3 regions of the Nitrincola iocasae genome follow, and region 3 is predicted to be linked to each of the others. Evidence: predicted binding sites of a transcription regulator. Region 3 holds the regulator's gene; each other region holds the start of a gene.

Region 1 (3,282 bases), 1.1 Mb from region 3:
CCACTTCAGAGGTGGATAGACCCGCATCTTTCAGTGCGATCTTGCAAGGCTCCAGTGAGCGTTCAACCAGCTCTTCAACCAGCGACTCCAGTTTGGCCCGGGTCAGCTTGACGTTCAAGTGTTTAGGACCGGATGCATCAGCGGTGATGTACGGCAGGTTAACATCAGTCTGCTGTGAAGAAGACAACTCAACCTTGGCTTTTTCAGCGGCTTCTTTCAGGCGCTGCAGTGCCAATGGATCATTATGCAGATCAATCCCTGAGTCTTTCTTAAACTGATCCGCCAGATAGTTGATGATCGACAGGTCGAAATCCTCACCACCCAGGAAGGTATCACCGTTAGTCGCCAGCACTTCAAACTGGTGCTCACCATCTACATCAGCAATTTCAATGATAGATACGTCAAAGGTACCACCACCCAAATCGTAAACGGCGATGGTTTTATCACCCTTGGACTGGTCCATACCGTAAGCCAGCGCCGCAGCTGTCGGCTCGTTGATAATACGTTTAACTTCAAGACCGGCGATTTTACCGGCATCTTTAGTCGCCTGACGCTGCGAGTCATTGAAATAAGCAGGCACGGTAATAACGGCTGCAGTTACCGGTTCACCCAGGTAATCTTCAGCGGTTTTCTTCATTTTTTTCAGCACTTCAGCTGACACCTGTGGTGGTGCCATTTTATTGTCGCGCACCTGAACCCAGGCATCGCCATTATCGGCCTTAATGATTTTGTAAGGCACCATCTTGATGTCTTTCTGAACCACATCGTCTTCAAAACGACGACCGATCAGGCGCTTGATAGCAAACAGGGTGTTATCCGGGTTGGTCACAGCCTGACGCTTAGCTGACTGCCCTACCAGGGTTTCACCATCATTGGTAAATGCAATGATGGATGGAGTGGTACGATCGCCTTCGGCGTTTTCAATGACTCGGGTCTTGTCACCATCCAGAATGGCCACACAAGAGTTAGTTGTACCCAGGTCAATACCAATAATTCTTCCCATTTTACTCTCCGTAATCTTTACCGCTCTGCGGTGTGAATTCTGTAATTTACCGATGCAACCTATATGGGGCTGCCTAAGGTTATTTCAAGTATTTTATGCTTTAGCAACCATGACCATGGCCGGACGCACCAGACGACCATTCAGGGTGTAGCCCTTCTGCATCACCCCCACCACGGTGTTGGGCTCAGCATCCGGCGCATCGACCATAGACATCGCCTGGTGCAACGCCGGATCGAAGGCCTGCCCAGTTGGATCAACTGACGTCAGATTGAACTTGGCCAAACTATTGATAAAAAGATCCAGTGTCATTTGCGCGCCTTCACGTAAGGCTTTAGTTGCCTCATCATCCACAGGACAGGCATCTACGGTACGTTCAAGACTATCTATAACCGGCAGCAGCTCCTGAGCAAACTTATCCAGCGCAAATTTATGCGCCTTCTCGACATCCTGTTCGGCACGCCGACGCACATTCTGTATTTCGGCCTGCGCACGCAACTGGGTATCCTGCACATCCTGCTTCAGACGTTCAATTTCATCACGCGCCAACGCCAGGTCACTCTGCTGTGCATCATTCGCTTGCTGAGTCTGGCCGCTTTCATCAATCACGCCCTCAACCACGTCGGCAGACGCACTGTCAGGAGCTACCTCACCTGCGGACTGAACCTCCTCAGTGACATCAAGTGCTTCATCCGACGGTTTCTGCTGATCATTAGCCATCCACTCTCTCCTGTCATGTTTCTAAATCTTGAGACTGACAGATTAATGGGGCCAAAAAAAACGGATTCAACCGGTATCAACTATCTTTTCAACATCACTTGCAGACAGCGCAAAAATACCTTATACATACCACTGTATAAATAACCATGTATGACAACTATGCTCACACACTTATTGATCAAAAACTTTGCCCTTGTTGACCTGCTGGAACTGGAGCTGAAAGATGGCATGACTGTCATCAGCGGCGAAACCGGTGCAGGCAAATCGATCATGCTGGACGCTCTCGGCCTGACGCTTGGTGATCGCGCCGACAGCGATACCGTCAGAGACGGCGAGGAGCGTGCTGAAATTACCGCCAGCTTTGATCTCCGCGCAATTCCTGATGCTCTGACCTGGCTCAAAGCACAAGATCTGGAACAAGAACAGGAATGCCAGATCCGCCGCATTATCACCCGGGAAGGGCGCAGTCGCAGCTATATTAATGGCCAACCCGCTCCACTCAATCAGTTGCGTGAGCTGGGTCAGCTATTAGTCGACATCCATGGTCAGCATGAACACCAGCGGCTGCTGCACCGTGAATATCATCGCGTACTGCTGGATGACTATGCGCAACAAGCCACCTTAGCAGAGCAGGTTCGCCAGCAACACAGCCACTGGCAGAAGCTCAGCCAATCCCTGCGACAATTGACTGACGACAGTGCCGAGAAAACCGCACGAACACAATTACTCAGCTATCAACTGGAAGAACTGGCACAACTGGATCTACAGCCAGACGAACTGACCGAACTGGAGAACGAACAGAAAACGCTGGAAAATGCTGGCCATCTACTGCAAACAGGCCACCAGTTGATAGAGATCACTTCTGAGGGCGAAGAGCAGAACTGCGTCAACCTGCTTAACCAGTGCCAACACCTGTTACAGCAACTGGCCGTCAATACACCCACACTCACTCAGGTGAGCGAGATGCTTAACAATGCCCAGATTCAGATAGAAGAAGCCAGCCACGAATTGCGCCACTACCTGGATCACATTGAGATAAGTCCAGAGCGCCTACAAACCGTCGAGGAACGCCTCACCGCTATTTTTGATATAGCGCGCAAACACCGCATTCAGCCGCAGCAATTACCGACTTTGCAAGCTGAGTTGCAAGCGGAAATGGACAGTCTGCACCGCTCAGACGAAGCTCTGGACCAGCTTCACCAGGATGTCCAGGCAGCCAGAGAAAACTACATTGAAATGGCAACACGCTTGAGCAAGGCGCGTACACGGCATTCCAGCAAGCTCAGCAAAGCCGTAGATATGCAACTACACAGCCTGGGCATGACGGCCGCTCACTTCAACGTCAGTCTAAACGCGCTAGCAGAAACCAAATGGAATGCGAATGGCATGGAAGAGGTAGAGTTTTTGATCGCCGCCAATCCAGGGCAGACTGCCCGTCCCTTGGCCAAGGTAGCCTCTGGGGGCGAACTGTCACGCATCAGCCTGGCAATACAGGTCATTACTGCACAAACATCCAGCACACCCACACTGGTGTTCGATGAAGTGGATGTAGGTATCGGTGG
Region 2 (3,282 bases), 460 kb from region 3:
GCTTAAACACAACCCAGTGCCAGAAATTTTTACCATTTTCCTGATGGTGCTTTATGGACAGTAACGCTAAATCCGGCAATGCATCCCAAGATACAAACGGAACCTCGTCAGCAGAGACCTCGACCCCGGCATGAGACAATAGCGTCCTGACATACTGAGTATCCGACCACAGCGATTTATCGTCAGCATAGATACCCATAGCATTGGCTATGCTCTTCATTTCTGAGTAGCTTTTGCCCAGTATGTTAGCCACAGATGCAATGCCGCATCCTGTTGCTTCTTGCTGTATGACCGGTTTCAGCACCGTTTACTCCTTAGTGTTTAGCACTTCGGCAACCAGCGTGTTGATAAAGCAAAGCTCAGTTGTGCGATTGCACATCAGCTGCGACGCTTTGTTGTGCGCTCAAACGCTTAGTTTTTTGATAAACAAACTCAGGATCAAGGTCTACCCCCTGAGCTCTACTCTATGGTGTCGAAAGACACACGAACCTGATTGAATGAATTGTGCTCTGTAAGTCGTTTGAAGACCCCAAAATCCAAGTAGGGCTTCATGTCTAAGATACCCTGCTCACCGTTGGCAAACTCTACTGATAGTAGATAATTCTCAAGCGGCGTGACGCTTCTAACAGATGGATGCATGATTAAACCTCTATTGTAGCGGCTGAATTCTGAAAGGATCTTCACCATTCATTACCAGACTCCAATCAGCTATAAGCTCTTCAGCAAGGGCTGCCACAACATAAAGCGGCATATAGGCAGTCCTAGTGACTGGCATCATTAGGGTTTCCTGATTTGCTTTTTTTAAAAGCCTTGCTCACTACACCCCAAGCTAAAAAACCTAATAGAACCACTGGAATGGCGGCATATATAGATGAAAAATAAAACCAAGAAACCAAAGCTGCCAATAGAATCACAGCCGCAATGATTTGCCCTACAAACTCTTGCACAAAATAAGTTGTGCCGCTATACAGACATCTTAAAATTTTGTTCACTTGCACACCCCTTTCAGATTAACGTTCACTGGGCGGGAGCAGAAAAACAAATAGACTACCTCCACTGCCTCACATTTACCACTTGCCTGCTTCGTGCCCCTTGAGAGATACTGTATGTATAAACAGTATTTTAATGAGGTGTGCATGAGCGCTGTGGTACTGATCGGTTGTTTCGCAGACACGGATCTGCTTAAGGCATCAGCATTGCGTATTCCGTTATATCTGGAACGTGTGTCAGCAGGCTTCCCGTCGCCGGCGCAGGATTACGTGGAGCAAACCCTGGATCTGAATCAGTTGTGTATCAGTCATCCAGCGGCGACGTTTTTTGTGCGGGTACAGGGGGATTCGATGCGTGATGCCGGGATCGCCCCCAATGATGTGCTGGTGGTGGATCGCTCACTGGAGGCCAGACATGGCGATATTATCATCGCCAGTATCAATGGTGAAATGACAGTGAAGGAGCTGAACACCACGCCACATCCCTGCCTGATGCCACGCAATCCGGCCTATCCGGTGATGTTGATTACGGAGGCGTCTGATTTTGAGATCTTTGGCGTGGTTACCAATATCGTCCGACAGATGCGGCGTTGAGTCCTATGCCTGAACGCCCTGCTGTGTTTGCGCTGGTGGATTGTAATAATTTCTACGCCAGTTGCGAAAAGCTGTTCCGCCCCGACCTGAAACACCAACCGGTGGTGGTGCTGTCGAACAATGACGGTTGTGTGGTGGCACGCTCACGTGAAGCCAAGGAACTGGGAATCAAGATGGGGGTGCCTGCGTATCAGGTGCAGGAGCTGATCCGACAGCATGGCATTACGGTCTTCTCCAGCAACTATGCACTCTATGCCGATCTTTCAGCGCGAGTGATGAGTATTCTGGAGTCCCTGGCACCGCGTGTGGAGATTTATTCCATTGATGAAGCCTTTCTAGACCTGACCGGCGTTGATCACCTGCTATCGCTAGAAGATTTTGGTAAACAGCTGCGTAAAACCGTCTATCAATGCACCGGGATCAGCGTCTGCGTTGGCATGGCACCCACCAAGACCCTGGCAAAACTGGCCAATCATGCTGCCAAACACTACCCGGCTACGGGTGGCGTGGTGAATTTGACCTACCCTGGTCGGCAGCGCAAGCTGATGGCATTACTACCCGTTGATGAAGTCTGGGGCATTGGACGGCGATTATCCAGGCGCCTGAAAGCAGAGGGCATCCAAACGGTGCTGGATCTGGCGAATGCGCCGCCCAAGCAGATTCGTCGCCATTATTCTGTAGTAGTCGAGCGCACCGTGCGTGAGCTGAACGGTGAATCTTGCCTGGATTTAGACAGTATCTCGCCGACCAAAAAGCAGATTATCTGCAGCCGCTCATTTGGTGAGCGCATTACCGAGTTCAAACCGATGCGCGAAGCGATTAGCGAGTACACGGTTCGCGCAGCAGAAAAGCTGCGTCGAGAGCAACGCCGCGCGAAAGTGCTGACTCTGTTTCTGCGCACCAACCGCTTTAACCCATCCGAGCAGCAATACACCCCTTCGCTTACTACGGAGTTGCACCTGCCCACCGATGACACTCGCGACCTGGTGGCCGCAGCTGTACGGCTGTTAAACAGTGCCTGGCGGGAGGGTTACCGTTATATGAAAGCCGGGGTAATGCTGTCAGACTTTTATGAGCCAGGCACCTTTCAGCCCAGCCTGTTTGAGGAGTATCGCAGCCATGCCAATGCCGAAGCACTGATGTCGGTGCTGGACACCATAAACCACAGCGGCAAAGGACGGGTGTTTTTTGCAGTACAGGGCACGAAAAAAGACTGGAAGATGAAGCGCGAGAACCTGTCACCTGCCTACACTACCTGCTGGAAAGATTTACCTTGGGTGAAGTAAGGTTAGCCAAAGAATCAGTAACGACTCTCTTACATCATCGAGTTTTTACAAATAGCGTAGCATTTGAACTCCAAAAATTGAGATGATAGAATAAAATTTGCTTCCTGAAAAAATACCACTAGGCTTGGTAGTGTTTCCATATACACCGCCTTATATGCTTAGTGAAATCAAAAAATATTGTCTCGAACAAAACCAGTTATAGGTTGATATTTTTGATTTAAGGAATTTAGATAAACATAAGGATGGGTAGCCAAAACAGCTAAACACCTACCCATTGCCCTAAATTCTACATTCGCGGCAGCAATAATATAAATCATGACAAAAAATAATATTTATTATTTTAAAAAGGAACTTATTTCATGTCAAAAAGGACAGATATTATTGACGGATCTCTGGCATTTAGCCAAAACACC
Region 3 (3,282 bases):
CATCTGCTTCCACGAACTGAACAGTATCAATGAAGCCTGTATCCCTGGCAATTCGCGATTCAGATACTCGGCCACCTCATCGGTATGCTCGTTTGCCCGCCCGGGATCTGAGCGCATCACCGGTATTTCCAGAACCGCTGAATTAAAATAATCAAATGGGCTGGCCAACTGTTCGCAGGGCGTCGACTCGGGCAGTCCCAGCGTGGCCTTCAGGCGATCAAAGCGCCCCAGTGCTGTCAGTGTGGCTGACGTAACCAGTGCGCCGAAACATACATCCCAAAGATGCTCCTGCAGCGTTGCAGCCACAGAGACCGGACTGCTGCAGCACTCATAGTCCCGCCCGGCCAGCGTATCTTGCAAGACTACCCAGCGCGCAGTAGGACTCACTCCTGGCTCATCCGGACGAGCAAAACTACCCGCCAGCCAATGCATTTGCTGTAACCGATTGATCAGAAAGCCCAGCTGTGGATAGAATGCTTCCGCCTGAGAGCGTTCTATATCGTCCAGATTGCCTTCCAACGCTTCCTTAAGCAGCGCCGCCAACTGTTCCAGCTGCATCAGAATACGTTGACTGCACTGGGCAGTTTCATTTGCAGGCGACAACCAGGATTCCGGCTGACGACCTCCGGCAAAGCGCACTCTCGGGGTACGACCTCGATCATCTTGAAATTGTAGGGCTTCTGCCAGATTTTTCATGCCATCCAGTGCCAGCAGCAGATCAGCAACAGGTTGATGCAGCTTGACTACCAGATCATCCAGATACGCAGAAGAGCACTGCCCGGCAAACTGCTGCAGTTTTTTCTCCATGCCGCCGATCAGACGCAGTGCGGCATTCAAGCGCAAACTGTAGGAAAAATGACCGCCAGCCTTATCGGCAAGATGATGCCCTTCATCAAAAATATACAAGGATGAGGATGGCTCCGGCAGAATGGCGCCCCCGCCGAGGGAAAGATCGGCCAGCACCAGATCATGATTGGCAATGATGAGATCCGCATCACCCATCTGTTCACGTGCACGATAAAACGGGCAAACACTGAAATTGATGCAGCGGCGGTTGCTGCACTGCATATGGTCACTGGTCAGATGCCCCCAGGTTTCATCGGAGGGTGCCGCATCCAGTCGGTCGCGATCACCATCCCATTTGCCCTCAGCATACTGTTGCATTAATCCCCTGACCGCATTCACCACGCCAGGTTCGATAACGCGCGCCTGTTCGTCTTCATAAAGCGCCATTTGACCCTGCGTCCCCTGATCGTCCAGGAGTTGTTCAGCTTTATTGAGGCAGAGGTAACGCCCGCGACCTTTGGCCAGACTATAGCTGAAGCTCAATCCGGCATGGCTTTCCAGTTCAGGCAGATCCTTGTCGGTGAGTTGCTCCTGCAGCGCCACAGTGGCGGTGGATACAATCAGTTTCAGGCCCCGCTGCTTGGCAATGGGTAACACCGCCAGCAAGTAAGCAATGGTTTTGCCAGTCCCTGTACCCGCCTCGACAGCGATCAAATGGGACTCACCTAACCGCTTGCCTTTCTCATCCGCACGGATAGCCCCCAGCACTCGAGCCACAGCGGCAATCATCTGCTTCTGTGCCGGACGGGCTTTTAACCCACGACTGTCGAGAAAACGACTGTAGGCTGTTTGTATCTCTTTTTTTAGTGACGCTTCCAGCAAGCGAAGATCCTCTGTTATTTCAGCCATCTATTTTATCAAAATCTACGTCAATCAGACACAACAGACTTGACGTAGCGACAATACTGTACAAAAATGCAGTTACTGTACACAAAAACAGGTTATAAAATGAAACTTACAGCGCGTCAATCACAAGTACTTGACTGTATTCGCCGCCATATCGAATCCACTGGCTACCCACCCACGCGCGCCGAAATCGCACGCGAGCTGGGATTCAAGTCCGCCAATGCAGCAGAAGAACACCTTAAAGCCTTGCAGCGAAAAGGTGCGATAGAGATGATTCAGCACACCTCTCGAGGGATACGCTTGCCTGAAGAACCCATCAATGATCCAGAGGAAACCGGCCTCCCCTTAGTTGGTTCTGTAGCGGCAGGCTCGCCGATCCTGGCATTGGAGCATATCGAAGAGCGCTGCAATATTGCCCCGGATTTCTTCCATCCCCCGGCTAACTACCTGCTTCGTGTGCGCGGCATGAGCATGAAGAATATCGGTATTATGGACGGTGATTTACTGGCTGTGCACCAAACCCAGGAGATACGCAATGGCCAGGTTGTAGTCGCCAGAATCGGTGATGAAGTGACAGTTAAGCGATTCCAGCGCGAGGGCAGCAAAGTCAGCCTGATCGCTGAAAACGAAGAGTTCAGTCCAATCGAGCTGGACCTGACTCAGGACGAGTTGATCATTGAAGGGCTCGGTGTGGGTGTTATTCGCCAACAGAGCTAAACTTGCGTCAAACTGCAGGAGTGCTCACCACTCCTGCATACCCTCTCTGAGTCGATCAACTAACTGACGCATGCTCCCCAGCCAGACCTGATACTCAGTATAAACATCCTGATCTTCAGCATGATCCGGATTAACCTGCATCACGTGAATTTCTGAGAGACTTGAAGAAGCCGAAGACTGTTCGCGTTTATCTATAGCTATCCAGCAAGCAGCATAAGCTCTGAGCAACTTATGCAGCCAGCTGTCCTGACGCGCTTCCAATTGTTGCAATTCATTTAACTCAGGCGATTCATACCCAGCCTTTTCAAACCCCAGAGCTAAATCTGCCAAGCCAACAATAGTCTCAGTTTCCACACTGTAACGCTCAGCTACTTCGCGCAACAACGCACTGTAAGTAGATGACAAATGAAACAGTACCGACTCCTGATAGGATTCAATTAACGCATGTTTACTCCAGGCCGATGAATTCTGAGCATTCTTCAGCGCATCCAGATGCAATCTGGCAAAATTCAACTTCTGGTTAGTACGGGCCAGGTACACTTCACTCATATCAACCCCTCCAGGGTTTGCTCTGGGATATTTGCTTTAAGACTATCGCTGTATCAAGATTTGGAAACACGCTTTTTGGCTTGCTCGACTGTCCAATTGCCTCTGTCGTAAAAAGCACGCCAACCGGTTGCTTTACCTTCTTTCTCAGTCATTACATACTGTTCTTTGGTTTTGCGGCTATAGCGAACAATAGTCGGGTTACCCTCCTCATCCTGAACAGGTGCGGTTAACAGAAAGTGATACTTTGGATCAATTTCGGCTTTATGCGGTAACAGCTCACTGACGAAAGGCGCACGCGTTTCACGCTTTTTCGGAAACTGACTG

The links. The regulator LexA, encoded in region 3, represses DNA repair genes until DNA is damaged. The targets are predictions, from matches to a motif close to TACTGTNTANNTANACAGTA.
Region 1: the regulator LexA is predicted to act here: its motif matches at 1,851-1,870, upstream of recN (DNA repair protein RecN).
Region 2: the regulator LexA is predicted to act here: its motif matches at 1,101-1,120, upstream of umuD (translesion error-prone DNA polymerase V autoproteolytic subunit).

What each region holds. Positions count from the first base shown of each region.
Region 1 is NZ_CP044222.1:3,477,280-3,480,561, forward strand. Features, by position in the region: gene dnaK (molecular chaperone DnaK) at 1-1,003, opposite strand, end outside; gene grpE (nucleotide exchange factor GrpE) at 1,097-1,720, opposite strand; gene recN (DNA repair protein RecN) at 1,880-3,282, shown strand, end outside.
Region 2 is NZ_CP044222.1:2,868,386-2,871,667, forward strand. Features, by position in the region: gene F5I99_RS13200 (hypothetical protein) at 1-304, opposite strand, end outside; gene F5I99_RS19980 (DUF2442 domain-containing protein) at 460-687, opposite strand; gene F5I99_RS13210 (hypothetical protein) at 762-992, opposite strand; gene umuD (translesion error-prone DNA polymerase V autoproteolytic subunit) at 1,137-1,583, shown strand; gene umuC (translesion error-prone DNA polymerase V subunit UmuC) at 1,589-2,869, shown strand; gene F5I99_RS13225 (DUF4056 domain-containing protein) at 3,229-3,282, shown strand, end outside.
Region 3 is NZ_CP044222.1:2,408,338-2,411,619, forward strand. Features, by position in the region: gene dinG (ATP-dependent DNA helicase DinG) at 1-1,695, opposite strand, end outside; gene lexA (transcriptional repressor LexA) at 1,795-2,409, shown strand; gene F5I99_RS11135 (DUF6586 family protein) at 2,434-2,958, opposite strand; gene topA (type I DNA topoisomerase) at 3,012-3,282, opposite strand, start outside.